One region of the Actinoplanes sp. NPDC020271 genome, then DNA from elsewhere that is predicted to be linked to it. Evidence: riboswitches for the same ligand, from Rfam matches in the RefSeq annotation. Region 1 holds a riboswitch; each other region holds the start of a gene.

Region 1 (5,783 bases):
CCGCGGGCTTCCACATCGGCGCGGACATCGCCGACGCGGTCCGGCGCTACGTGCAGGCCACCGGCGACTACGACTTCGAGCGTGAGGTCGGTCTGGAGCTGCTGGTCGAGACCGCGCGGCTGTGGCGTTCGCTGGGTCACCACGACCGGCACGGGCGGTTCCACATCGACGGTGTGACCGGGCCGGACGAGTACACGGCCGTGGTGAACGACAACATCTACACGAACCTGATGGCGCAGCAGAACCTGATGACCGCGGTGGAGGCCTGCAAGCGCCACCCCGATCTGGCCCGCCGCTTCGGGGTCGACGACGAGGAGGCCGCCTCCTGGCGGGACGCGGCGGCCGCCGTGCACATCCCGTACGACAAGGAGCTCGGCGTCCACCAGCAGTGCGAGGGCTTCACCCGGCTGGAGGAGTGGGACTTCGAGAACACTCCGCCGGAGGGTTACCCGCTGCTGCTGAACTACCCGTACTTCGACCTCTACCGCAAGCAGGTCGTCAAGCAGGCCGACATGGTGATGGCCATGTACATCCGGGGCGACGCGTTCACCCCGGAGGAGAAGACCCGCAACTTCGCGTACTACGACGCGCGGACCGTCCGGGACTCCTCGCTGTCGGCGTGCATCCAGGCGGTGATGGCGGCCGAGACCGGTCACCTGGAGCTGGCCCACGACTATCTGGGCGAGGCCGCCCTGATGGACCTGCACGACCTGCACCAGAACGCGCGGGACGGCGTGCACGTGGCGTCGCTGGCCGGTTCGTGGATCGCGCTGGTCGCGGGCCTGGGCGGCATGCGTGACTTCAACGGTCAGCTGGCGTTCGCGCCGCGGCTGCCCAGCCGGATCAACAACCTGGACTTCTCGCTGCTCTGGCGGGGCCTGCGCCTGCGGGTCAACGTCACCGCCGACGAGGTCACCTACTCCCTGCGCAACGGCGGTGGCTCGGCTCGCCTGACGCTGCTGCACCACGGCAAGGAGATCGAGGTGACCCAGGTGCGCCCGGTGACCATGCCGATCCCGTCGGCCGGGCCGGTCGGTCCCGCGCCGACGCAGCCCGCGGGCCGCGCTCCGGTTCGCCGGGCCACCCCGCATCCCTGATCCACGGTCACGATCAAGAGCCCGATTTCCCCGTACGAACGAGAAAGCCCCCGGTCCGCGAAGGACCGGGGGCTTTTCCGTGCGGCGGGGAGCGCTACAACAACGACACGTGCACGTGGTCGGTGTGGTCGCTCGGGCCGTGATAGGCATGCCAGTTGTTCGTCGCCGGGAACCAGATCTGCTTGTACCAGATCACGTAGTAGATCCCGAGCTTGTCGGCATTACGCACCAGGAACGCGGTGAGGTCGTTCCCGTACCTCATCATGTCGTCGTTGTGCGCGACCGAGAAGCCACTGTTCTGCAGTGACCAGTCGCAGGCCCGGCCTTTCGGATGCTCGAACGGACCGCCGTCACGATGGCATCCGACGAAGCGGTTGAAGCCGGCCTTCTTCACCTCCTGATAGAGGTGCAGCGTCCGCTTGGTGATGCAGCCGTCGGTCGTCGGGTCGTCCTGGTTGCAGGACTCCGGCGAGAAACCGCCGTCGGAGTTGCGCGGTGCCGGGGCGGCAACCTTGGAGGTCGCGTCGACGAAACCGTTGGTGATCGTCTTGTTGATGCCGGTGCCACCGCCGAGCAGCTCGAGCTGGTCCTCCGCCGAGTCGTGCTGCTTCTGCTGGATGGTCAGCTGCGTCTTCTGGTTCTTCACCTCGGCAGCGATCTTGGTGACGCTGTCGGTGATCGTCGCCAACGCGCTGTTCAGCTCGTTCAGCTTCGCGTCGTGGAGCTTGTTGATCTCCTCGAGCGAGACGGCCTTCTTGATGAAGTCGGACGAGTCGTCGGCCTGCAGCAGGAAGCTCAGCGTGCTGAGGTTGCCGTACTCATACTGCTGGCGGGCGATCGCGTTGACCTCGGGGATCAGCGCGTCGCGGCGCTTCTCGGCGTCCGCCTTCTGAGTGTTGAGCGTCTTCAGGTTCTTGGCCGAGGTCTCGTAGGCCGCCTTGGCGTTCACGAACCGTCGGTTGGTCGCTTCGAGTTGTGCGGAGAGATCGTCGTCATCGTCACCCTCCGCGGGGGTCGACGAGCCGCCGCTGGGCGCGGCGAGTGCCGGCGTGACGGGTGCCACAAATATCGTGGTCGCCACGAGCGGCGCCAGGGCAAGCATCAGCCACCGGCGGGGACGTGCGGTCATCAACAATCCTTCCTAGTCACCGCCGACCGAGTTAGCTGACGGGTTCGGGACGGAAGCTATCCCTACCGCGCAAAGCGGATTCACCCCAACTACCTGGTTCCCCGGCTCGCCTTTCGGCGATTGGGCGGCGGCCTGCCGGCAACTCGGGGGCGGTGCCGTCCTGGCAGGACCGGCGGCCAGTTTACCTGAGATATCACTCGGCATCAGGGTCAGAGAAACCGTCAAAGCCGTTACCTTGCAACGACTTTCTGTAATGGGCGTCACCCCTCGTGACCGAGGCATAGCAATAAGTACGAGAACTGTCGATTCCTCGATCGAGTGGGTATGGTCGGTCCCGGTTCCCGCCCGGGAACCGCCGCCTAATCGCAACAACGAGCGAGCCGGGGATCCACATTTCTTCCGGGGTGAATCCGCGCCAGCGGTAGGGATTTCCTTCGTCCCGAACCCGTCAGCTAACCCGACCGGCGGCCGACGGAAGGAAACAGCCAGTGCAGCATGTGACTGTGCGGCGACGATGGGTGGCCGTTCTCGCGCTGCTGGTCGCCGCATGCGGGATAGCCGGTGCCGGCACACCGGCGCTCGCGGCCCCCCGGCCCCTCGCCGCGCCCGGGGAGTCCGGCGACGACGGTGAGGGCGGCTCCAAGTCCCTGCTCGACAAGCTCGACGAGGCCTCCAAGGGCTACGTCACCGCCAAGACCAAGTTGCAGACGTCCAAGACGCAGCAGACGAAGCTGGCCACCACGCTCAAGGAGCTGGACGCCCAGATCGCCCCCCAGCAGGCGTCGCTGGACAAGTACGCCGCGCAGGCGTACACGATGGGCCGGCTCGGCCCGTTGAGCGCGCTGCTCAGCGCGGACACGTCCGACGGCTTCCTGGACCGCGCCCAGTTGCTGACCACCGTGGCCGAGCGGCAGAACCAGGCGATCTCCGACCTGCGGACCACCCGGGACAACCAGGTCAAGGCGAAGGCGGCGATCGACGCGACCGTCCTCGACCAGCAGCGCCAGCTCAACGTGATGGCCAAGAAGAAGACCCAGGCGGAGCAGGCGCTCAAGGAAGCCAACCAGGGCGGCGACACCGGTGACGACGACTCGGGCAGCTCCGGTGGCAGCGGCTCGGACGCCGACAAACCGTCCGGCAGCCTCGCCGGTGGCTGCACCGTGGACGATCCGACCACCACGGGCTGCATCACCCCGCGGTTGCTCTACGCGATGAAGCAGGCGCAGAAAGCCGGCTTCACCCGCTACGTCGCCTGCTTCCGGCACCAGAACAGCGGGGAGCATCCGAAGGGCCGGGCCTGCGACTTCGCCGCCGACAAGGACGGGTTCGGCGGGGTGGCGACGGGCGCCAGCAAGACGTACGGCACGAACCTGGCCAACTACTTCATCCACAACTCGGACACGCTCGGTGTGCTCTACGTGATCTGGTTCAAACGGATCTGGCTGCCGAGCAGCGGGTGGAAGTCGTACAGCGGTGCCGGCGGCACACCGTCGACCGACCATACGAACCACGTGCATCTCTCGGTCACCTGACCACGAAAGAAGCGCCCGGGCCGACGGCCCGGGCGCTTCTTTCGTGCAACGGCTACTTCTTCATGTAGCTCTCGTACTCCTTGAGCACGGCCTCGGTCTCGCCGTCGGCCCGGATCTCGCCGGACTCCAGCCAGATCACCCGCTCGCAGGTGTCCCGGATCGACTGCTCACTGTGGCTGACCAGGAACACCGTGCCGGCGTCCTTGCGCAGCTCGCGGACCCGGGCCTCGCTGCGGCGGCGGAACTTCGCGTCACCGGTGGCCAGCGCCTCGTCGATCAGCAGCACGTCGTGCTTCTTGGCCGCGGCGATCGAGAAGCGCAACCGGGCGCCCATGCCGGACGAGTACGTCCGCATCGGCAGCGAGGCGAAGTCACCGCGCTCGTTGATCCCGGAGAAGTCGATGATCGACTGCTTCTTCTCCTTCACCTCTTCCGGCGTCATGCCCATGGCCAGGCAGCCCAGCTCGACGTTGCGCTCACCGGAGAGGTCGTTCATCAGGGCGGCGTTGACGCCCAGCAGCGACGGCTGACCGGCCGCGTAGATCGCACCCTTGGCCACCGGCAGCAGGCCGGCGACCGCGCGCAGCAGGGTCGACTTGCCCGAGCCGTTGCTGCCGATCAGGCCGATCGCCTCGCCCTTGTAGGCCACGAAGCTGACGCCCTTGACCGCGTGCACCTCGCGCACGTTGGTCGAGTTGGTCTTGGTGACGATCCGCTTGAGGGCGGAGAGCGGGCTGGTCTGGTTCGCCCCGATCGCACCGACGATCCGGTAGACGATGTGTGCGTCGTCGGCGACGACGGTGGGGATCTTCTCGCTGTCAGCCACGACCGTAGCCCTTCTCTCCGCGCCAGAAGTAGAGGAAGCCGCCGACGCTCGCGAACAGGGACCAGATCACCGCTTCGGTCCAGAGCAGTCGCGGGCTGCCGGCCAGCGTCACGTTCTCCATCAGCGAATGCCGGTAGAGCTCGATGAAGACCAGCATCGGGTTCGCCTCGATCAGGTGCAGCTTCCACCCGTGCAGGTGCTCGGTGAACCGGGTGACCGGGTAGAGCACGGCCGACGCGTACATCCAGAAACGCATGATGAACGGGATGAGCTGCTTGATGTCGCGCAACTTGGAACCGAGCCGGGCGAAGAAGAGCACCAGGCCGGTGTTGAACAGCGACTGGAGCAGCAGCGCCGGGACGATCAGCAGCCACTCGAGGTTGGGTCGCTCACCGGTGAACAGCACGATGATGACCAGCACACCGAGCGCGGTGATGAAGTTGCGGATCTCCACCAGGACGGTCGACAGGGGGAGGCTGCCGCGGGGGAAGTGCAGCGCCCGGATCAGGCCCAGGTTCCCGGTGATCGCGTTGGCGCCCTGGCCCACCACCGTCTGGGAGAACCCGAAGACGAAGACCCCGATACACAGGTACGCGATGAAGTTCGTGCTGTTCGCCCCGGTGCCGATGATGACGCCGAAGATGATGTAGTACACGAACGCGTTCAACGCGGGGGTCAGGACCTGCCACAGCGTCCCGAGGTGCGTGGTGCCCAGCGCGGAGACGGTTTTCGCCTTGGCGTGGGCGGTGATGAAATGCCGGTAACCCCAGAGCTGGCTGAGGTACTCGAACGGTCCGACCAGCCGTCCGGAAGAGCTGAGGCCGTGCCGCCGCGCGAGTTCCTTGAGGGGAACCGCGGGAGCGGTATCGGCAACCGCTGTCTCTGGCATGGAGTGGTGCTCCGATCTCGTCTGCCGGTACGAGGCGGCGGACTCCGGTGTTTCGCCTACAGGCACAGCTAGAAGCATGACAGGCGTCCGCCGACGCCGATGGTACGGGTTCGTATCGACGTCGAGGGAACGGTATCCGAGGACGCGGCGGAACGCAACCGTTACGTCGTAGCGCTATAGTTACCCGGTGGCGACAGTGAAGCGCGCACCGGCCGGAGCGGCGGTGCTCCGAAATGACATCACCGTGGCGATTCGTAACGCGGTCATGAGCGAGTTGGCAGAGGTCGGCTACGGCCGTCTCTCCATCGAA
Region 2 (5,783 bases), on a different contig from region 1:
GGCGTGGGCCAGACCGTCGAAGCCGACGTACTGCCCGTTGACGTCCTCGCGCACGTTCGGCTGCAGATAGGCGTGGTAGAGCGCGGTGTAGAAAGAGGTCCGCCGGGCGGCGTCGCCACCGCGCGCGTCGATGGTGCCGAGCGCTTCTTCCCAGGATTTTCCGGCTTCCCGACGTACGTCGTCGAAGTCGGCTTTCGAGGTTTCCTCGTCCCGGTTGAGCGCCGCGTTCTCCACGCTCACATAGCTGAAACCGGTCTTCGCGGTGACCTTGGCGCCGGGTTCGAACGTCACCCAGCCGCCCGTGTCGTGACGGTAGTCGACGCTCGTGTCGGTGCCGGCCTTGACCGCGTGCGTGCTGCCGGTGGTCAGTTCGGTGTCGTTCCAGGTGCCGTAGGAGGCGAACGGCTTGTCGTAGGTCGTCGAGAAGTACGCCTTGTAGGTGTTGCCCACGTCGCACACGTCGGCGCCGTACATCCAGCCGGAGACCGTCCGCGTGGCCGGGTCGATCGTGATCTCGCTGCCGAACGACCGGTTGTTCTGCCCCGACACGTCGAGGATGAGCGTGCCGTCGGACGACGCCGGGAAGGTGAAGCGGCTCACCGAGGTCCGCGTGGTCGCGGTCAGCTCGGTGGTGATCCCGTTGTCCAGCGCCACCTTGTAGTAGCCGGGCTGGGACACCTCGTCGTCGTGGCTGAACCCGAGGTAGTAGCCCTTGATGTCGGTGGCCGGATCGACCGGCAGGACCTCACCGGCGTACGGGATGGTGGGGAACTCGTAGCCACCGAACCGCCCGGTGCAGCCGGTGCCGGAGTAGCGCGTCATGCCGAATCCGCGGATCAGGTTCGCGGTGTACTCGTACCCGCCCTTCTCGCCGACCAGGGCGTTGCCGGCCCGGTACGTCGTCGGGCTCGGCTGCACCATGCCGAACGGGACGGCCGCGCCGGGGAACGTGTTGCCGTACGCGTCGTTGCTCTTGTTCTGCGTCGTGTCCATCTCGGTGCCGATGAACTGGTTCACCGCGGCGAACGGCGAGAGCTCCGAGGCGGCCGCGGGCGCCGCGAGCGCCGTCAGCGACAGGACCGGCCCGAGCGCCGCGGCCAGCAGCGCTCTTCTGGACGGAATGTTGATCATTGCGATGATCCTGCTGTCCGCAGAGGACCGGCGCATGGCGAGAAATCGTCGGGCAAGCGTCGCCCGAGTAAGATCACCTACCGTGAGCCGGCTGATACTCGATGACATCACCGGCGTCGATGAACGCGGCATCGCGGCAGGCGACGCCGTCGCCGAGTGGGAAGAGCCCGCCGGTCGCGCCGCCTGGGCCGCCGAGGACTGGCAGCCCGAGCCCGAGATCGTGGCGTATGCCCAGCTCGGCGCGTGGGAGGCGGTCCTCGCCCGGATCGGCCGGCACGCCCAGCTCGGTGTTCGTCGCGACGCCGGCCGCCCCGCCTGGCACGGACTGAGCAAGTCCCCGGGCGACATGAACCGCGGCATGGTCGGCGCCACCCTGCTGACCGCGGGCCGCCTCGCCGACGTCACCGCCGTGACCCGCCAGGAGGACTTCACCGGCATCCACGTGCAGGGCGCGCAGCGCGTCCAGCAGCTCGTCGTCCCGCGGATCGTCGAGCACCCGCCGGGCGAGGAGCTGGAGCCGGCCGAGGCCCGTTTCGCGATCGGCGCCCCGGCCGCGCAGGCTCCGGCCGCCCCGCTGGACCTGCCCGAGGAGCTGACCGAGGCGTTGCTGCGACGGCTGCGCCGCCGGCCGGTCGACGTCACCCGGATCGCGGTCGGCCTGCGCGTCGCCGAGACCTGGCAGCTCGCCGACGGCGTCCAGCTGCCGATCGTCTACGACGTCGCGCCGGGTAGGACTCAGGGGTACGTCGTCGACGAGTCCACCGGCACGGCCCTGACCAGCCTGCAGGCCTGCCGCAACCACCACCTGGCCGGCACGCTCGCGTGGTGCGCGCACTGCCTGCTCCCCACCTGCCCGGCCTGCCCCGAGGCGGTCCGCCCGTGCCGGCTCTGCCAGGGTGCCACCTGCGGCGACTGCGTCGTCACCGAGGACGGCCGCTGCCGCGCCTGCGCCACCCTGACCAAGGTCGGCGTGTTCGCCCGCGCGAAGTACGGGGTGGGCGCCGGCGGCTCGGCCTGGCACGGCGAGTCCCCGAACGTCCAGGTCACCATCCGTCAGCAGCGCAACTGGTGGACCCTGGAACGCTGGGACCGGTCCGGCCGGGTCACCATCCCGCTCGACCCGGGGGTCGTGCAGTACCTGCGGTGACCCGGCCGCCCGCGGCTACAGCCTGATGCGCTGACCGGGGTGGATCAGGCTCGGCGAGTGCAGCACGCCCTTGTTCAGCTTGTAGAGCGTGCGCCAGCCACCGGCCACGTGGTGCCGCTTGGCGATGGTGGCCAGGGTGTCGCCGGACCTGACCACGTACGTCTTGCCGTTGCTCTTGACCGTGGTCTTCTTCGTGGTCTTCTTCTTCGTGGTCTTCGGCTTCGACTTGGCCGGGGACTTCACGCCGGCCTTCTTGCCGCAGACCGGCCACGGGCTCAGGCCACGCTTGGCGTACAGCTTCTCGGCGATCCTGATCTGCTCCGACTTGCTGGCCCTGTTCGCGGTCGACGCGTACTTGCCGCCGCCGTTGGCGATCCACGTGCTGCGGTTGAACTGCAGGCCGCCGTAATACCCGTTGCCGGTGTTGATGTGCCAGTTGCCGCCGGACTCGCACTGCGCGACCCGGTCCCAGTTCACACTGGAAGCGCTGGCCGGGGCGGCCGTGGCGAGCAGCATGCCGCTCGCGGTCATCAGGCCGAGGGCAGCAAGGCGCGTTCGTCTACCGATCCGAGACATGGGGTTTCTCCTCCACGCCTACGAGGTGAGCTGTCGGGTTCGGGCAGAGTGGCCCGGCCGCGTCACATGCGGCTTCACCCCGAGGCCCGGTCGCGTGGTCCGACCAGGGCCGAGGCGCGAGTTCCTTTCATCGCGCCGGAAAGTGGGTCCCCCGCTCCCGCCTGAGTTTCTTGTGCGGATCGGCGGCGGGATTCGGCGGACCGTCCACAGTGCCCGCGATTTCGCGGGACGACCGACGGTAACCACAGCGAAGGGCCGGCGACCAAATTTTTCGCCCTGAATAGTGACTCTCTTCACGGTATTGCGACGATTTGATCTTGTTCGTGCCGGATAAAGTCCCGAAAACGGTGCGATTTACCGCGAACGACGGAAAGAGCGGAACCGCGGGCGGTAATCGTTCGTCGAATGGCTCATGGTGGAATCCCGACAACGCCCGGCCGCGCTCCTCACTGTGATCTCCGCCCTTGCGCTTTCCGCTTGTGGTGGCATTTCTTCCGGTACGGCGGAGAAGTCCGCCGAGCCCCTTCGCGCGGCTGAGGCGAAACTGCCGCCGGACTACTCCTACGTGCTGACGTCCAGCTGCGGCGAGCGGGCGCTGCTCGGCACCTACGAGATCGTCGTCGTCCAGGGCCGGGTGGTGTCCGGCACGCGGATCGACGCTCCGGAGATCCTGGCCGTGCCGCCCGAGTACCCGGCCGTCGCCGAGTTGCTCGACAGCGCGCTCGGCGCCGGAGCCGACGCTCACGTCGAGTTCGAGGCGGACGCCGCCGGGCTGCCCGCGCGGCTCACGATCGACCCGGACCCGAACGGGATCGACGACGAGGAGTGCTACCGGTTCAGCGGGATCACCCCGGGCACCCGGGTACCCGGGCGGCCGTCCCCAGGGTGAGTCCCGGGTTCGAACGGCCCGACCGGCGAGCCAGAATTTTCGTCATGCGAACCTTTGACGTAGTGGTGATCGGCGCCGGACCCGGCGGCGAGGTGGCGGCCGGACGGCTGGCCGAGGCCGGGCTCGACGTGGCGATCGTGGAGGCCGACAAGGTCGGCGGCGAGTGCTCGTTCTACGCGTGCATGCCGTCGAAGGCGCTGCTGCGTCCCGGCGAACTGCTCGCCGAGGCCCGCAGGACGGCCGGGGTGAGCGCCGCGGTCACCGGCGACCTGGACGTGGCGGCCGTGCTGCGCCGCCGCGACGAGCTGATCGGTCACCTCGACGACGCCGGCCAGGTGCCGTGGCTGACCGAGCGCGGGGTCACCCTGGTCCGCGGCTGGGGGCGGCTCGCCGGCGAGAAGCGGGTCGCGGTCGGCGACGAGATCCTCGACGCTCGGCGCGCGGTCATCCTGGCCGGTGGCACCCGGGCCGCGCGGCCCGCGATCGACGGGCTGGCCGAGGCGAAGCCGTGGACGAACCGGCAGGCCGTCACCACGCCGGCCGTGCCCGAGTCGCTGATCATCATCGGCGGCGGGGTCGTCGGCGTGGAGATGAGTCAGGCGTTCACCTCGCTCGGGGCCCGGGTGACGCTGATCCCGGGGGAGCGGGGGCTGCTGCCCCGCGAGGAGCGGTTCGCCGGGGAGCAGGTGGCCGCGTCCCTGGCCGAGCAGGGGGTGGACATCCGGGCCGCGGGGCGGGCCACGGCCGTACGCCGGGATCCGGAAGCCGGAGTGACGGTGACCTTGAGCGACGGGACCAGCGTGACCGGCGCGGAGATCCTGGTCGCCGCCGGCCGCGAGCCGCAGGCGGCCGGCCTGGGCCTGGCCGGGCTGGGGATCGACGAGACCGGTTACGTCAAGGTCGACGAGAACATGCGCGTGCCCGGGCTCGACTGGCTCTACGTGGTCGGCGACCTGAACGGGAAGGCGCTGTTCACGCACATGGCCAAGTACCAGGCGGCGATCGCCTCCGGGGACGTCCTCGGCCGCGGCATGGCCGCCGAGCACCTCGGGGACGGCCCCGGCGCGCCCCGGGTGATCTTCACCGAACCGCAGGTCGCCGCGGTCGGGCACACCACCGTGACCGCCGCCGCGGCCGGGCTGGCCGTCCGGGTCGTCGACGTGCCGACCGACGGCAACGCCGGAGGCGCGTTCACCGGCGGCCCGCGCGGCACCGCCCGATTCCTCGTCGACACCGACCGTGACGTGCTCGTCGGCGTCACCCTGACCGGCGCCGGCGTCGCCGACTTCCTGCAGGCCGCGACGATCGCCGTGGTCGGCGAGGTGCCGATCAGCCGCCTGCGGCACGCGATCCCGGCCTTTCCCACCCGCAGCGAGATCTGGCTCCACCTCTTCGACGCCCTCGGGATCTGACCGTGGAATATCAACTGGAACTGATCGCCGTGCCGGTGACCGACATCGACCGGGCCAAGAAGTTCTACAACCAGCTCGGCTGGCGGGAGGACCTCGACTACGTGTGCGGCGACGACTACCGCGTCGTGCAGTTCACCCCGCCCGGGTCGCACTGCTCGATCGCGTTCGGCGTCGGGATCGGCACCGCCGCGCCCGGCACCGTGGAGAACGTCCACCTCATCGTGCGCGACATCGAGGAGGCCCGGGCCGAGCTGACCCGGCGGGGCGTCCAGATCAGCGAGATCTTCCACGACGCGGACGGGGTGTTCCACCACGCGGGAACGGAGAAGCGCGTGCCGGGGCTCTACCCAGGGCGTTCGTCGTACGGGTCGTTCGCTTCCTTCACCGATCCGGACGGTAACGGCTACTTGCTGCAGGAGGTCACCGAACGAGCGCCGGGTACGCTCCCAGCGTGCTGAGATCAGTCGAACTCCGAGGCCGGTCGCGCGAACGTGAACAGCTCGAACGCCTGATCCGCGACATCCGGACGGGCCGGAGCCGGGTCCTGGTGCTGCGCGGCGAGGCCGGCACCGGCAAGTCGGCGCTCCTCGACTACCTGGTCGGCCACGCGCCGACCACCCGCGTCGTA
Region 3 (5,783 bases), on a different contig from region 1:
CCTACCTGCACGTACACCCGGACGGGCAACCCAGCGACGGCCGCACCACCGCCGGCCCTGACGTCGCCTTCCAAGCCGAAGTGCCGTCCACCGGCGCCTACCGGCTGTACCTGGACTTCCAGCATGACGGGAAGGTCCGTACCGCCGAGTTCACCGCCGTTGCCGGAACGGTCACCGGTGTGCCGAGCCCGGCACCACCGGCCGCCTCCGCCACGCCGAGTCCGTCCGGGCACGGCGCCGACGGCCACACCCACGACTAGAAGGAGAGCGTCATGGCATCCGTCGCCGGGCCGCTGCCCCTGGCCCCGAACCGGATCGAGCTGTCGATCGGCGGCATGACCTGTGCCTCCTGCGCCGCGCGGATCGAGAAGAAACTCAACCGCATGGACGGCGTGGTCGCCACCGTCAACTACGCCACCGAGAAAGCCAGCGTCGCCTACCCCGACGGCGTGAGCGCCGAGGATCTGATCGCCACCGTCGAGAGGACCGGCTACACCGCGAAGCTCCCGCCGCCACCACAGCGACCCGGCGACGATGCGGCAGAACAGGCGCAACCGGTCGACGAACTGCACGCCCTGCGGACCCGGCTGCTCACCGCTATCCTGCTCAGCCTGCCGGTGGTGCTGCTGGCGATGGTGCCGGCCTGGCAGTTCACCTACTGGCAGTGGCTGTCACTGACCCTGGCCGCGCCGGCCGTCGTCTGGGGCGGGCTGCCGTTCCACCAGGCGGCCTGGACCAACCTGCGCCACGGCGCCGCGACCATGGACACCCTCATCTCCATGGGCACCATCGCCGCGTTCGGCTGGTCACTGTGGGCGCTGTTCTTCGGCTCCGCCGGCACGCCCGGCATGACGCACCCGTTCACCCTCGACATCGGCGCCTCCGACGGGGCCGGCGCCATCTACCTGGAAGCCGCCGTCGGGGTCACCACGTTCATCCTCGCCGGCCGCTACTTCGAAGCCCGCTCCAAGCGCCGTGCCGGAGCCGCCATGCGCGCCCTGCTGGAGCTCGGTGCCAAGGACGTCGCGGTGCTGCGCGACGGCACCGAACGCCGGATCCCGGTCGCCGACCTCGCTGTGGGGGACCGGTTCATCGTGCGGCCGGGCGAGAAGATCGCCACCGACGGCGTCATCGAGGACGGCACCTCGGCCGTCGATGCGAGCATGCTGACCGGCGAGTCCGTGCCGGTCGAGGTCGCCCCGGGCGATCCGGTGGTCGGTGCGACCGTCAACGCGGGCGGCCGGCTGATCGTGCGTGCCACCCGGATCGGCGCCGACACCCAGCTCGCGCAGATGGCGAAACTGGTCGAGCAGGCCCAGACCGGTAAGGCCGCCGTGCAACGGCTCGCCGACCGGATCTCCGGCGTGTTCGTGCCGATCGTGATCGCCCTCGCGGTCGCGACGCTCGGCTGGTGGGTCGGCACCGGCGCCGGGTGGACCGCCGCGTTCACCGCCGCCGTCGCCGTGCTGATCATCGCCTGCCCCTGCGCGCTCGGCCTCGCCACGCCGACGGCGCTGCTGGTCGGCACCGGACGCGGCGCGCAGCTCGGGATCCTGATCAAGGGCCCCGAGGTGCTCGAGTCGACCCGGACCGTGGACACCGTCGTGCTGGACAAGACGGGCACGGTCACCACCGGCCGGATGAGCCTGGTCGACGTGGTGCCCGCCGCCGGCGTCGACCGTGAGCAGTTGCTGCGCCTGGCCGGGGCGGTCGAAGCCGCCTCCGAGCACCCCATCGCCCAGGCGATCGCCTCGGCCGCCGCCGACAGCGCGCCGCTACCACCGGTCACCGGGTTCGCCAGTACCGAAGGCCTCGGTGTCACCGGCACCGTCGACGGTCACACCGTGCACGTCGGCCGCCCGGCGCTGCTGCGCCAGGCCGGGCTGAGCGTGCCCGCCGACGTCGAGCACGCTGTCACCGCCGCCCACGCGGCGGGACAGACCGCCGTGGTCGCCGGCTGGGACGGCCAGGTCCGCGGCGTCCTCGCTGTCGCCGACACCGTCAGAGCGACCAGCCGCGACGCTGTGGCCCAGCTGCGGACGCTCGGCCTGTCGCCGGTGCTGCTCACCGGCGACAACGAGACCGTCGCCCGGGCCGTGGCCGCGCAGGTCGGCATCGACGAGGTGATCGCCGAGGTCCTTCCGGCCGACAAGGTCGACGTCGTCAAACGGCTGCAGGAGCAGGGCAAGGTCGTGGCGATGGTCGGTGACGGCGTCAACGATGCCGCCGCCCTGGCCCAGGCCGACCTCGGGCTGGCCATGGGCACCGGCACCGATGCCGCGATCGAGGCGTCCGACCTGACCCTGGTCCGCGGCGACCTGATGGCCGCCGCCGACGCGATCCGGCTGTCGCGGCGCACCCTGCGCATCATCAAGAGCAACCTGTTCTGGGCCTTCGCCTACAACGTGGCCGCCCTGCCGCTGGCCGCAGCCGGCCTGCTCAACCCGATGATCGCCGGCGCGGCGATGGCGTTCAGCTCGGTGTTCGTCGTCGCCAACAGCCTGCGGCTGCGCCGCTTCACCAGCATCACGACGTAAGCCGTACGACAGCGCCGCCTGCACCCACCGAGACGGGTGCAGGCGGCGCTGTGTGAAGCCCGGCCGCGAAGCGTGGTCCGTCGGGAGGACCGACTCAGACCAGGCGCCGGACCACGTAATTCGTGCTCCAGATCTTCTGCTTGGTCACCGTCTTGCCGGTTCGCGGGGCCGCCCACATCTTGCCGCCACCGGCGTAGATGCCGGCGTGCGTGCCGCGCGTGCCGGACCGGATGATGATCAGATCACCGGGACGGGCCTGGGACTTGGCGACGGCCTTGCCGTATCGCTGCTGCAGGTTCGCCTTGTGCGGCAGCTTCTTGCCCGCTGCCTTCTTGTAGACGTACATGGTGTAGCCCGAGCAGTCGAACCGCTTGGGCCCGGCGGCGCCGAACTTGTACTGCTTGCCCTTGTGCTTCGCCGCTTCGGTCATGATCCGGTTCGCGGCCATCCTGGACGCTGCCGCCTTGGACCGGGCGGCCTGGTACGCCGCCGCCTTGACGGTGATGCCGCTCTGGCTGAATGCCACGCTGGTCTGCGGAAACACCTGCGTGGTGGCGACGGCCGAGGACGGGGTCGCGGCGGAGGCCGACTGCGGTGAGCCGATCCCGCCGGTGAGAAGACCGAGACCCACGGACAGGGCGATGGTGCCGACTCCCAGGGTACGGGCGGGCCGGCTCAGGGTACTTACGCGCACGGTGAAGGAATCCCTCCGGCACGCCTGCGAGGTTAGCTGTCGGATTCGGGCGCGAAGGTTGCCCGGCCGCACGCTGGCGGCTTCACCCCGAGGTCCTCATGTCCCGGTCGCCGCAGTACGGCGTGCCGGTCGAGGACCGATAGTGGTTCCCCCGTCCCTGCCCCCGATTGCCTCATGACTCGTCATGCGGGTTCGCGCCGCCGGACCGGGGCAGGGCTCGGCGTGGTCCAGGTCGGCGCGACCGGCGAGCCTGTGCCCGCCGCCCTTCCTTGATAGCCCACCTCGCGACCGCCCCGGTTCCCCAGAATGCTCACTCATAGTGACGGCCATGCCGATGTGTGTCCGTTTCGGAAGACCGGTGCGAAGTTTGTCAGTACGTTCTGCTCACGGATGGTAGACCCAGAGTGGTTTTGATCTGTGAAAGGGAACACTTCAAATCTGTGCGGTCGCTGTGAGTAGCCTCGGCTGGGTTCCCCGGCACGGCGCGTTCCAGGCGACCGTCGGCCCGTTGATCGTGGCCGACCGTCCGGCCCTCATTGCCCGAACCGATGACCTCCCGCAATCGAGGGTCACCGAGTGGGATACGCAGGTGATGTCCGTTGCGCCGAGGATCGCACCCGAAGGCGGTCGCCGCCGCGACGCAACCGAATCGCCACAACAGGACTTTTCAACCGGTCGTGCCGTGCCCGACTGCACAACCAGCGCACACCGGTCCCGGCTGCGGCCGCACCGATCGTCACCGCACCCCACGAGGGCAGACGGCAGCAGCACGCGATCGGGCCGGTCGGCCCGGGCCGGACCGCGCAGCAGCCCCGCGAATGGATTGGACCCGGCTCAGGACTTCACGAGCCGGGCGATCGCCGCGCTCGCCTCCTTGATCTTCGAGTCCACGTCGCCTTCGACGGCGGCGTGGACCACGCAATGGCGCAGATGGTCCTCGAGCAAGCCGACGGCTACCGCGTGCAGGGCGCTCTTGGCGGCCGAGATCTGGGTCAGGATGTCGATGCAGTAGGTGTCCTCGTCGACCATCCGCTGGAGTCCGCGGATCTGCCCCTCGACCCGCTTCAGCCGGGCCATCAGCGCTTGTTTCTCCGCCGAATACCCGTGCGGCCCGGCCGGTTTCGCCTCACTCATGCCGTGCAAGATACCCGGCACCCGTATCAGCCCGGCTCGGCTGCGGACACGCCCTGGCGGTAACGCGCCCGCTGGGGTGACCAGCCGACCGTGCCCGCGCACCCGGCCCACGCCGAACCGAATCAGCGGGGGCCAGGAAGCTCTGCAGGGATCGGAGTCGTCGGGAACGGCGAGGAACCACGCCCCGCTTCCTACTCTCCTGGACGACGTCCTCGGCGGTGGGCAGGTCGTCGACCAGGAACCCTTACGCACCCGAGCTCTGCTTCAGCACAGCGAGCTCTTGCGCCGGAAAGGGACGGTTCCCCCACAGGCCGCCGTAACTGTCTCCGGCACCTGCGTCAGATACGGCCTGCGTCATACGGATGGTGGCCCGGATAAAGGCTGCCACAGAGATCCGCTCGTCCCAGACCCGAGTGACGCCGATCCAAGGGTCGTCCTGTCGGAGGTCCGGCATGTGAAGGATCTGTAGGTACACGTCCTCCGCCGCTCCACCGAACTGGAACATGTAGCCGTTGGGCATGCCGTATATACCGGCGGTCGTAGCACTGGACCCTATCTGCAGGTCCCGTGCCGCCCGCAAGAGATTCTCCAGGCTCCTGTCGAGGTATGACGTGTTCATCCTCAGCTCGTAATCGTCTGCTTGCCACGTGAACCGAGCCCAAGCGGAACTAGTGATGGTCCAGCTCATGTCGAAGCGCGCAACAGCCACTGAGACTGTCTACCCCATGATCATTCCCGTTGCGAAACGGAGCGCCGCGGTGAAAGGCCCGGGCCGAGGACGAGTCCGTGGGTGTCGGCCAGTTCGGTGGCCTGTCGGCGCAGTTCTTCGAGCCTGTTGTAGCAGTCACGGGTGTCGTCCGGCCTGTTGCTCTGCGTCGGCCCACGCTCGCCAGGTGCGCGACCATGGCGTGAATGCGGCCTCGACTCCAGCGTGAATGGTGCCGGCTTCGCCGATGTCGTCGAGCGTCGATTCGGGTCCTTTCGAATCGTCCCGGGTTATAGGTGCTTGGCGATGGTGGTGGCGGCTTCGGCGCGCATGGGGTCGGGGTTCGCCCAGGTCCAGTTGGGGTGAGCGCGGTTGGTGAGCAGGGACAGCACCAGTTTGCGGCTCGGGTCGACCAGTAGGGATGTGCCGGTGAAGCCGGTGTGCCCGAACGTGGTTGCGGACGAGAGAGTGCCCATGAACCATGGTTGGCGCAGGGTGACGCCCAGTCCGTGGTAGGAGGGGCGGCCCGGCCGTTCCGGGTCGACCGCGGGCAGTCCTTTGTTCTGGTTGGTGAGCATCTCTTTGACGATCGCGGTGGAGAGCAGGCGTTTGCCGCCGTAGGTGCCTGCGTTGAGCAGCAGCTGGCCGATGACGGCGACGTCGTAGGCGGTGCCGAACACTCCGGCACTGCCGATGATGCCGCCCATCTGGT
Region 4 (5,783 bases), on a different contig from region 1:
CAGAGGTAGTACGCCGCGAGGGCCATCCCGGCCACGCCGGCGCCGATCATCAGGCGGAACGTCCAGAACGCGACCGGGATCATCGGCACGTAGCTGCCTGGGCCGAACTGAGCGACATACTGCGCCTGGAGGTCGTCGATGCCCTGCACGGTTCCGTCGAACGAGCCGGTGCCCAGGAACGACAACAGGTGCGGGATCTCCACGGTGAGGAACGGCTTCTCGTGGCCGAGCTTGCCGAGCGCGAAGACCGAGAACGGCGCTCCGGTCGTCGTCTCGTAGAGCGCCTCGGCCGCGGCCATCTTCATCGGCTGCACCGCGGTCATCACCTTGCCGAGGTGGTCGCCGGTGATGGCGGTCATCGCGCCACCGATCAGCATCAGCCACGCGCCGAGCCGGGCGAGCGTGCGGAACGCGCCGTCGGCGGCGAGCCGCCACACCCCGATCGCCAGGAGCAGGCCGCCACCGGCCATCGCCGCCCCGGCCGTCGTGTGCGGGAAGGCGGCGAGCACCACTTCGTTGGTGAGCAGCTCACCGAAGCTGGTCAGGTGGGCCCGGCCGGTCTCCGCGTCCAATGCGTAGGCGACCGGGTTCTGCATGAAGGAATTGGCCGCAAGAATGATGTACGCCGAGAGCAGCGTCCCGACCGCGACGACGACGATCGTGGCGGCGTGCAGGCGGCGGGGCAGACGGCCCCACCCGAAGTACCACAACGCGAGGAACGTCGCCTCCAGGAAGAACGCGAGCATCCCCTCGATCGCGAGGGTCGGGCCGAACACGTCGCCGTAGAACTTGGCGAACGCGCTCCAGCCGAGCCCGAACTGGAACTCCTGCACCAGGCCGGTGACCACGCCGACCGCGAACGTGACGATCAGCAGCTTGCCGACGAACTTGGTCAGGTTCAGGAACCGCTCGGAGCCGGTGCGCATCCAGGTCAGGTGCAGACCGGCCGCGACCGCCGACAGGCTGATCGACAGCGGCACGAACAGGTAGTGATAGATCGTCACGACCGCGAACTGCAGCCGGGTCAGGTCGAGCACGTCCATCGGGTGTCCCCCTCTACGACTCTTCGTAGTAGATACTACGAGACGTAGTACGACCGGCCCTAGTAGGATGGGTCACATGGCACTTGGCGGACTCGAACGTGAGGTCATGGATCAGCTGTGGGCTTCGCCCGTCCCTTTGACGGTCCGGCAGGTTTATCTGGGCATACTCGCCGACCGTGATCTGGCGTACACCACCGTGATGACGGTGCTCGACCGTCTCGCCAAGAAGAAACTGGTCGTGCGGACCATGGAGGACCGCGCTTACAAGTACGCGCCGGCCCAGTCCCGCGCCGAGATGACCGCCGCCCTGATGTTCGACGCACTCAGCGGCACTCCCGATCAGGACGCCGCGCTGGCATACTTCCTCGGTCAGCTGCCGCCCGGCGCGATCCAAGCCGCCCTGGATGCCACACCGAAAGAGACGTGACCGCACTTCTGTTAGGCGCTCTCGGGCTGACCCTGTCGCTGGTCGTCCCGGGTGTCCTCGCCGGCGCCCGCTGGCCCGACCGTGCACCGGTCGCCGCCGTCCTGCTCTGGCAGGCGCTCACCCTCACCGCGGTGCTCTGCGCCCTCGGTGTGGTGCTCGCCGCCCCGGAGGAGCTGACCCGCGCGGCCGGCGCCGACCACCCATGGGTCGTCGCGTCGCTGGTCTTCTCCCTGGCCGTCGCGGCCACCATCGTGATCCGGCTGCTGATCTCGCTGATCCGGGTGAGCGTGCGGGCCCGCGCCCGGCGCGAACGGCACCGGATGCTCGCCGACCTGCTCGACCGGGCCGAACGCCACCAGGAGCTGGGCGGCGGCGAGGTGCGGGTGCTGGACGGCGCGTTGCCGCTGGCCTACTGCGTGCCCGGCCGCGAGCCGCGGGTCGTGCTCAGCGACGCGGTGCTCCAGATCCTCGACCGGGAGCAGGTCGACGCGGTGCTCGCCCACGAACAGGCGCACCTGCGGCACAAACACGAACTGGTGATGGAGTCGTTCACCGCCTTCTACCAGGCGGTGCCGCGCCCGCTGCGGTCCCGGGCGCCACTCGACGCCGTGTACCTGCTCCTGGAGATGGTGGCCGACGATGCCGCCCGGCGCCGCACCGGGCCGGCCCCGCTGCGCGCCGCGCTGGCCCGGCTCTCCGACGCCGTCCCCCTTGCGGAGGAAGCCCCGGCCGACCCCGCGGGTGAATCCCGCCGCCGCCGACTTGACCGGCTGACCGGCCCGGCCGCCGGTTCGACCGGTCTGTCGGCCCTCGCCGGGCTCGCCGCCGTCGGCCTCCTGGTGCTACCCACGGTGATCCTGATCGTGCCCTGGCTCGCGCAGGCCCTGGACGCGTGGCCGTTCCGCTCACTGTGAGTGCTCGCACTGGTGCGGGTAGTTTCCCTCCGGACGCGACCTTCATTTGCCTGCATGATCCGAGTACGGTGGTCCCCGGTTCGACAGCCCCCCATCGTCCAACCGGCCGATCTGACGAGCCACCGCCTAATCGCCGTAAAGGCGAGCCGGGGACCCAGGTTCCTCGGGGTGAAGCCGCTCGTTGAGCGGCCGGGCGTGCTTCCCGCCCGAACCCGTCAGCTAACCCGGTCGGCGGCCGAGAGGAAGAAAGGACAACGCACCTACGTGAAACGGATAGGCGCGCGGGGTGTGCTGCGCAGTCTCGTCTGCGCCGTCATCGCTGCCGGGTTTGTTGTCACCGGACCTGTTGTCGCTCACGCCGATCCGACATCGGACGTCGAAGCCCAGATCGACAAGCAGTGGAACGAGCTCGAGCCCGTCATCGAGGACTACAACGACGTGCACGGGAAACTGCTGAAGCTGCAGAAGCAGCAGAAGCAGCTGGCCACGACGCTCGCCCCGCTGCAGAAGCAGGTCGACGCGGCCATGGGTGAGGTGCGGAACATGGCGGCCGACGCCTACATGCAGGGTCCGCCGACCGCGGTCGGTGCGCTGCTCAGTGGCTCGCCGAGCAGTTTGACCGAGAAGCTCTCGCTCCTCGAGCAACTGGCGGCCAACCGGCAGGCGTCGATCAGTGACGTCGTCAAACTCCGCGACAAGTACGCCGCCGACAAGGCCAAGGTGGACGCCCTGGCCACCGAGATCTCCACCCGTGACACCGACCTCAAGACGAAGAGGACGGCGATCGAGAAGAAGATCAACAGCCTGCAGAAGCTCCGGCAGACCTCCTACAACGGGGCGGACGCCGGGCCGTACAAGACCGGTCTGTGCCCGGCCGAGTACACCAACGACAAGGGCGGCCGTGCGGCGCAGAAGGCGTGCGACCTCATCGGCAAGCCCTACGTCTTCGGTTCCGAGGGCCCGAACAGCTACGACTGCTCGGGTCTGACGAAGGAGGCGTGGGCTTCGGTAGGCGTGCACCTCGAGCACTACACGAAGGACCAGTGGAGTTCCGGGAAGTCGGTGAGCCGGAGCGAGTTGAAGCCCGGTGACCTGGTCTTCTACTACTCCGACGTGCACCATGTCGCCATCTACATCGGCAAGGGCATGGTGGTGCACGCGCCGCACACGGGCGACTTCGTGCGCATGGCGACCATCGATCGCGGCCCCATCGCCGGCTATCGCCGGCCGGGCTGATCCGCGCTCAAGGTGGAAAGGCCGCTCCCGGTCCGCCGGGGGCGGCCTTTTTGCAACCCCTCCCCGCGTACGCCGGGGAGCACCACCCCGCCGGCCCGCGCCCGGGTCCCGCGCGCTGCGTGCCGGCTCTGCCCGCGTCCCTCTGCCCGGGTGGCGTAGCCGAGTCCATCGCGTCCCTCCCGGGTGACGTCACCCAGCCGATCCGGCCGTTCGTCGAGAGGCGGGATGACATCCGGCAGTGGACGGAGTTCCCTCGTGGCGGGCATGGCGCCGCGTTGGGGGTGCCGGAGCTCTTCGCGGCGGACGTGATCACGTTCTTCCGGACGGTGACCGATGGCTGACGGGTGCTTCCGGCGGTTGCCGCAGGCTACACGCTGCTGCTCGGTGCGGCCGCGCCCGAGACGGTCGGCGCGGCCGGTGGGGAAAGGGCGAGCGGCCGTAGCGCGGGCGACGCGGGCATAATCGCGTTTCATGAGCGACGCCTTGATCGACAGCCTCACCGCGGCGGTGCAGGCCCGCCCCGACGACCTGCCGTTGCGGCTGCATCTGGCCGAGTTGCTGGTCGCGGCCGGGCGTGGGGCGGAGGCGATCGAGCATGCTGCTCAGGTGCTGAGCCGTGAGCCGGGCAACGAGGCCGCGCGGGGGCTGATGGTGTCCGCGCTGGCCCCGCCGAAGCCCGCGGGTCAACCCGGCGCCCAGCCGGCCGGCTCTGCGGATCCCGGCCACTCGACGGGCACGTCGGACCCGGCGCAGCCGGGCGGTCCGGCGAAGTCCGACCCGGCTGGTTCCGACCCGGCTGGTTCCGGGCCGGCTGGTTCCGGGCCGGCTGGTTCCGGGCCGGCTGGTTCCGGGCCGGCTGGTTCCGGGTCGCCGGGGGATCGGCCGGCGGGAGATCGGCCGGCGGGGCAGGCGGGTGGCGTGGACTGGGCCGCGATGGAGCAGGAGTTCGGCGATGTCGTGCCGCCCCGGTTCGCCAAGGCCGGGGACGAGCCCGAGCCGGTGACGGGCCACGAGGACCGGTCGTTCGACGTCGAGCGGTCCACCGTGACCCTCGCCGACGTCGGTGGCATGGCCGAGGTCAAGAAGCGGCTCGAGGTCTCCTTCCTCGGCCCGCTGCGCAATCCGAAGCTGCGCAGCCTGTTCGGCAAGAGCCTGCGTGGTGGCCTGCTGCTCTACGGGCCGCCCGGCTGCGGGAAGACGTTCCTGGCGCGGGCGGTCGCGGGGGAGATGGGTGCCGCGTTCATCTCGCTGTCGATCACCGATGTGCTGAACATGTGGATCGGCAGTTCCGAGAAGAACTTGCACGACCTGTTCGAGTCGGCGCGCGGCCACGCGCCGTGCGTCCTGTTCCTGGACGAGATCGACGCGCTCGGGCACAAGCGCAGCCAGCTGAACTCGTCGGCGATGCGCACTGTGGTCAACCAGCTGCTCACCGAGCTGGACGGGGTGCAGGGCGGCAACGAGGGCGTCTTCGTGCTGGCCGCGACGAACGCGCCGTGGGATGTCGACAGCGCGCTGCGGCGGCCGGGCCGGCTCGACCGCACCGTGCTGGTGCTGCCGCCGGACGGTCCGGCGCGGGCCGCGATCATCGAGTACCACCTGCGCGATCGTCCGGTCGCGGGCGTCGACCTGGCGGCGGTCGCCGCGGCCACCGAGAACTTCTCCGGCGCCGACCTGGCGCACCTCTGCGAGACCGCCGCCGAATACGCGATGCGCGACTCGATCGCCACCGGCGAGATCCGCATGATCAACCAGTCGGACATGCTGAACGCGGCCCGCGAGGTCCGCCCGTCGACCGACGCCTGGTTCACCACCGCCCGTAACGTCGCCATGTTCGCCAATCAGAGCGGCGAGTACGACGACCTGGCCGCATACCTCAAGAAGCGCAAATCTCGGTGACGGCGCTGTGACGGCGGCGTCGCGCGCGCGACTGCTCGTCGAGCTGGGCCGTTTCGATCAGGCCGAAGCCGAGCTTCGCCTCGGCCTGCTGAACCGGCCCGGCGATCCGGACATGCTCGCGCTGCTCGCGGCGGTGCTGCGGCTCGACGGGCGGCACGGCGACGCCCTCGCCGCCGCGGAGGCCGCGATCGAGGCGGGACCCGGATCCGCCGGGGCTCATGCGGAACGGGCCGAGAATCTGATCGCCTTGTCGCGTACGCGGGA

Evidence for each region. A riboswitch is a leader RNA that binds a small molecule or an ion and turns the genes downstream of it on or off. The one in region 1 is predicted to bind cyclic di-AMP.
Region 2: it holds a riboswitch for cyclic di-AMP, as region 1 does, so the genes downstream of both, ACH442_RS39855 (transglycosylase family protein) here and ACH442_RS41555 (coiled-coil domain-containing protein) in region 1, are expected to answer to the same signal.
Region 3: it holds a riboswitch for cyclic di-AMP, as region 1 does, so the genes downstream of both, ACH442_RS16590 (C40 family peptidase) here and ACH442_RS41555 (coiled-coil domain-containing protein) in region 1, are expected to answer to the same signal.
Region 4: it holds a riboswitch for cyclic di-AMP, as region 1 does, so the genes downstream of both, ACH442_RS44910 (C40 family peptidase) here and ACH442_RS41555 (coiled-coil domain-containing protein) in region 1, are expected to answer to the same signal.

The regions. Positions count from the first base shown of each region.
Region 1 covers NZ_JBIRWQ010000032.1:48,227-54,009, reverse strand. Annotated here, with positions in the region: gene ACH442_RS41560 (glycoside hydrolase family 65 protein) at 1-1,097, shown strand, start outside; gene ACH442_RS41555 (coiled-coil domain-containing protein) at 1,192-2,226, opposite strand; cyclic di-AMP (ydaO/yuaA leader) riboswitch at 2,230-2,363, opposite strand; cyclic di-AMP (ydaO/yuaA leader) riboswitch at 2,573-2,709, shown strand; gene ACH442_RS41550 (coiled-coil domain-containing protein) at 2,730-3,758, shown strand; gene ACH442_RS41545 (ABC transporter ATP-binding protein) at 3,811-4,584, opposite strand; gene ACH442_RS41540 (ABC transporter permease) at 4,577-5,473, opposite strand; gene ACH442_RS41535 (TetR/AcrR family transcriptional regulator) at 5,661-5,783, shown strand, end outside.
Region 2 covers NZ_JBIRWQ010000029.1:57,500-63,282, forward strand. Annotated here, with positions in the region: gene ACH442_RS39845 (GH92 family glycosyl hydrolase) at 1-1,131, opposite strand, end outside; gene ACH442_RS39850 (hypothetical protein) at 1,214-2,278, shown strand; gene ACH442_RS39855 (transglycosylase family protein) at 2,294-2,809, opposite strand; cyclic di-AMP (ydaO/yuaA leader) riboswitch at 2,855-3,062, opposite strand; gene ACH442_RS39860 (DUF6174 domain-containing protein) at 3,306-3,743, shown strand; gene ACH442_RS39865 (dihydrolipoyl dehydrogenase family protein) at 3,788-5,155, shown strand; gene ACH442_RS39870 (VOC family protein) at 5,158-5,613, shown strand; gene ACH442_RS39875 (AAA family ATPase) at 5,607-5,783, shown strand, end outside.
Region 3 covers NZ_JBIRWQ010000006.1:323,692-329,474, forward strand. Annotated here, with positions in the region: gene ACH442_RS16580 (hypothetical protein) at 1-260, shown strand, start outside; gene ACH442_RS16585 (heavy metal translocating P-type ATPase) at 273-2,537, shown strand; gene ACH442_RS16590 (C40 family peptidase) at 2,632-3,231, opposite strand; cyclic di-AMP (ydaO/yuaA leader) riboswitch at 3,238-3,414, opposite strand; gene ACH442_RS16595 (metal-sensitive transcriptional regulator) at 4,066-4,365, opposite strand; gene ACH442_RS16600 (hypothetical protein) at 4,610-4,984, opposite strand; gene ACH442_RS16605 (serine hydrolase domain-containing protein) at 5,362-5,783, opposite strand, start outside.
Region 4 covers NZ_JBIRWQ010000042.1:28,753-34,535, reverse strand. Annotated here, with positions in the region: gene ACH442_RS44925 (cytochrome ubiquinol oxidase subunit I) at 1-1,043, opposite strand, end outside; gene ACH442_RS44920 (BlaI/MecI/CopY family transcriptional regulator) at 1,120-1,470, shown strand; gene ACH442_RS44915 (M56 family metallopeptidase) at 1,467-2,384, shown strand; cyclic di-AMP (ydaO/yuaA leader) riboswitch at 2,498-2,633, shown strand; gene ACH442_RS44910 (C40 family peptidase) at 2,649-3,620, shown strand; gene ACH442_RS44905 (tetratricopeptide repeat protein) at 4,092-5,519, shown strand; gene ACH442_RS44900 (tetratricopeptide repeat protein) at 5,527-5,783, shown strand, end outside.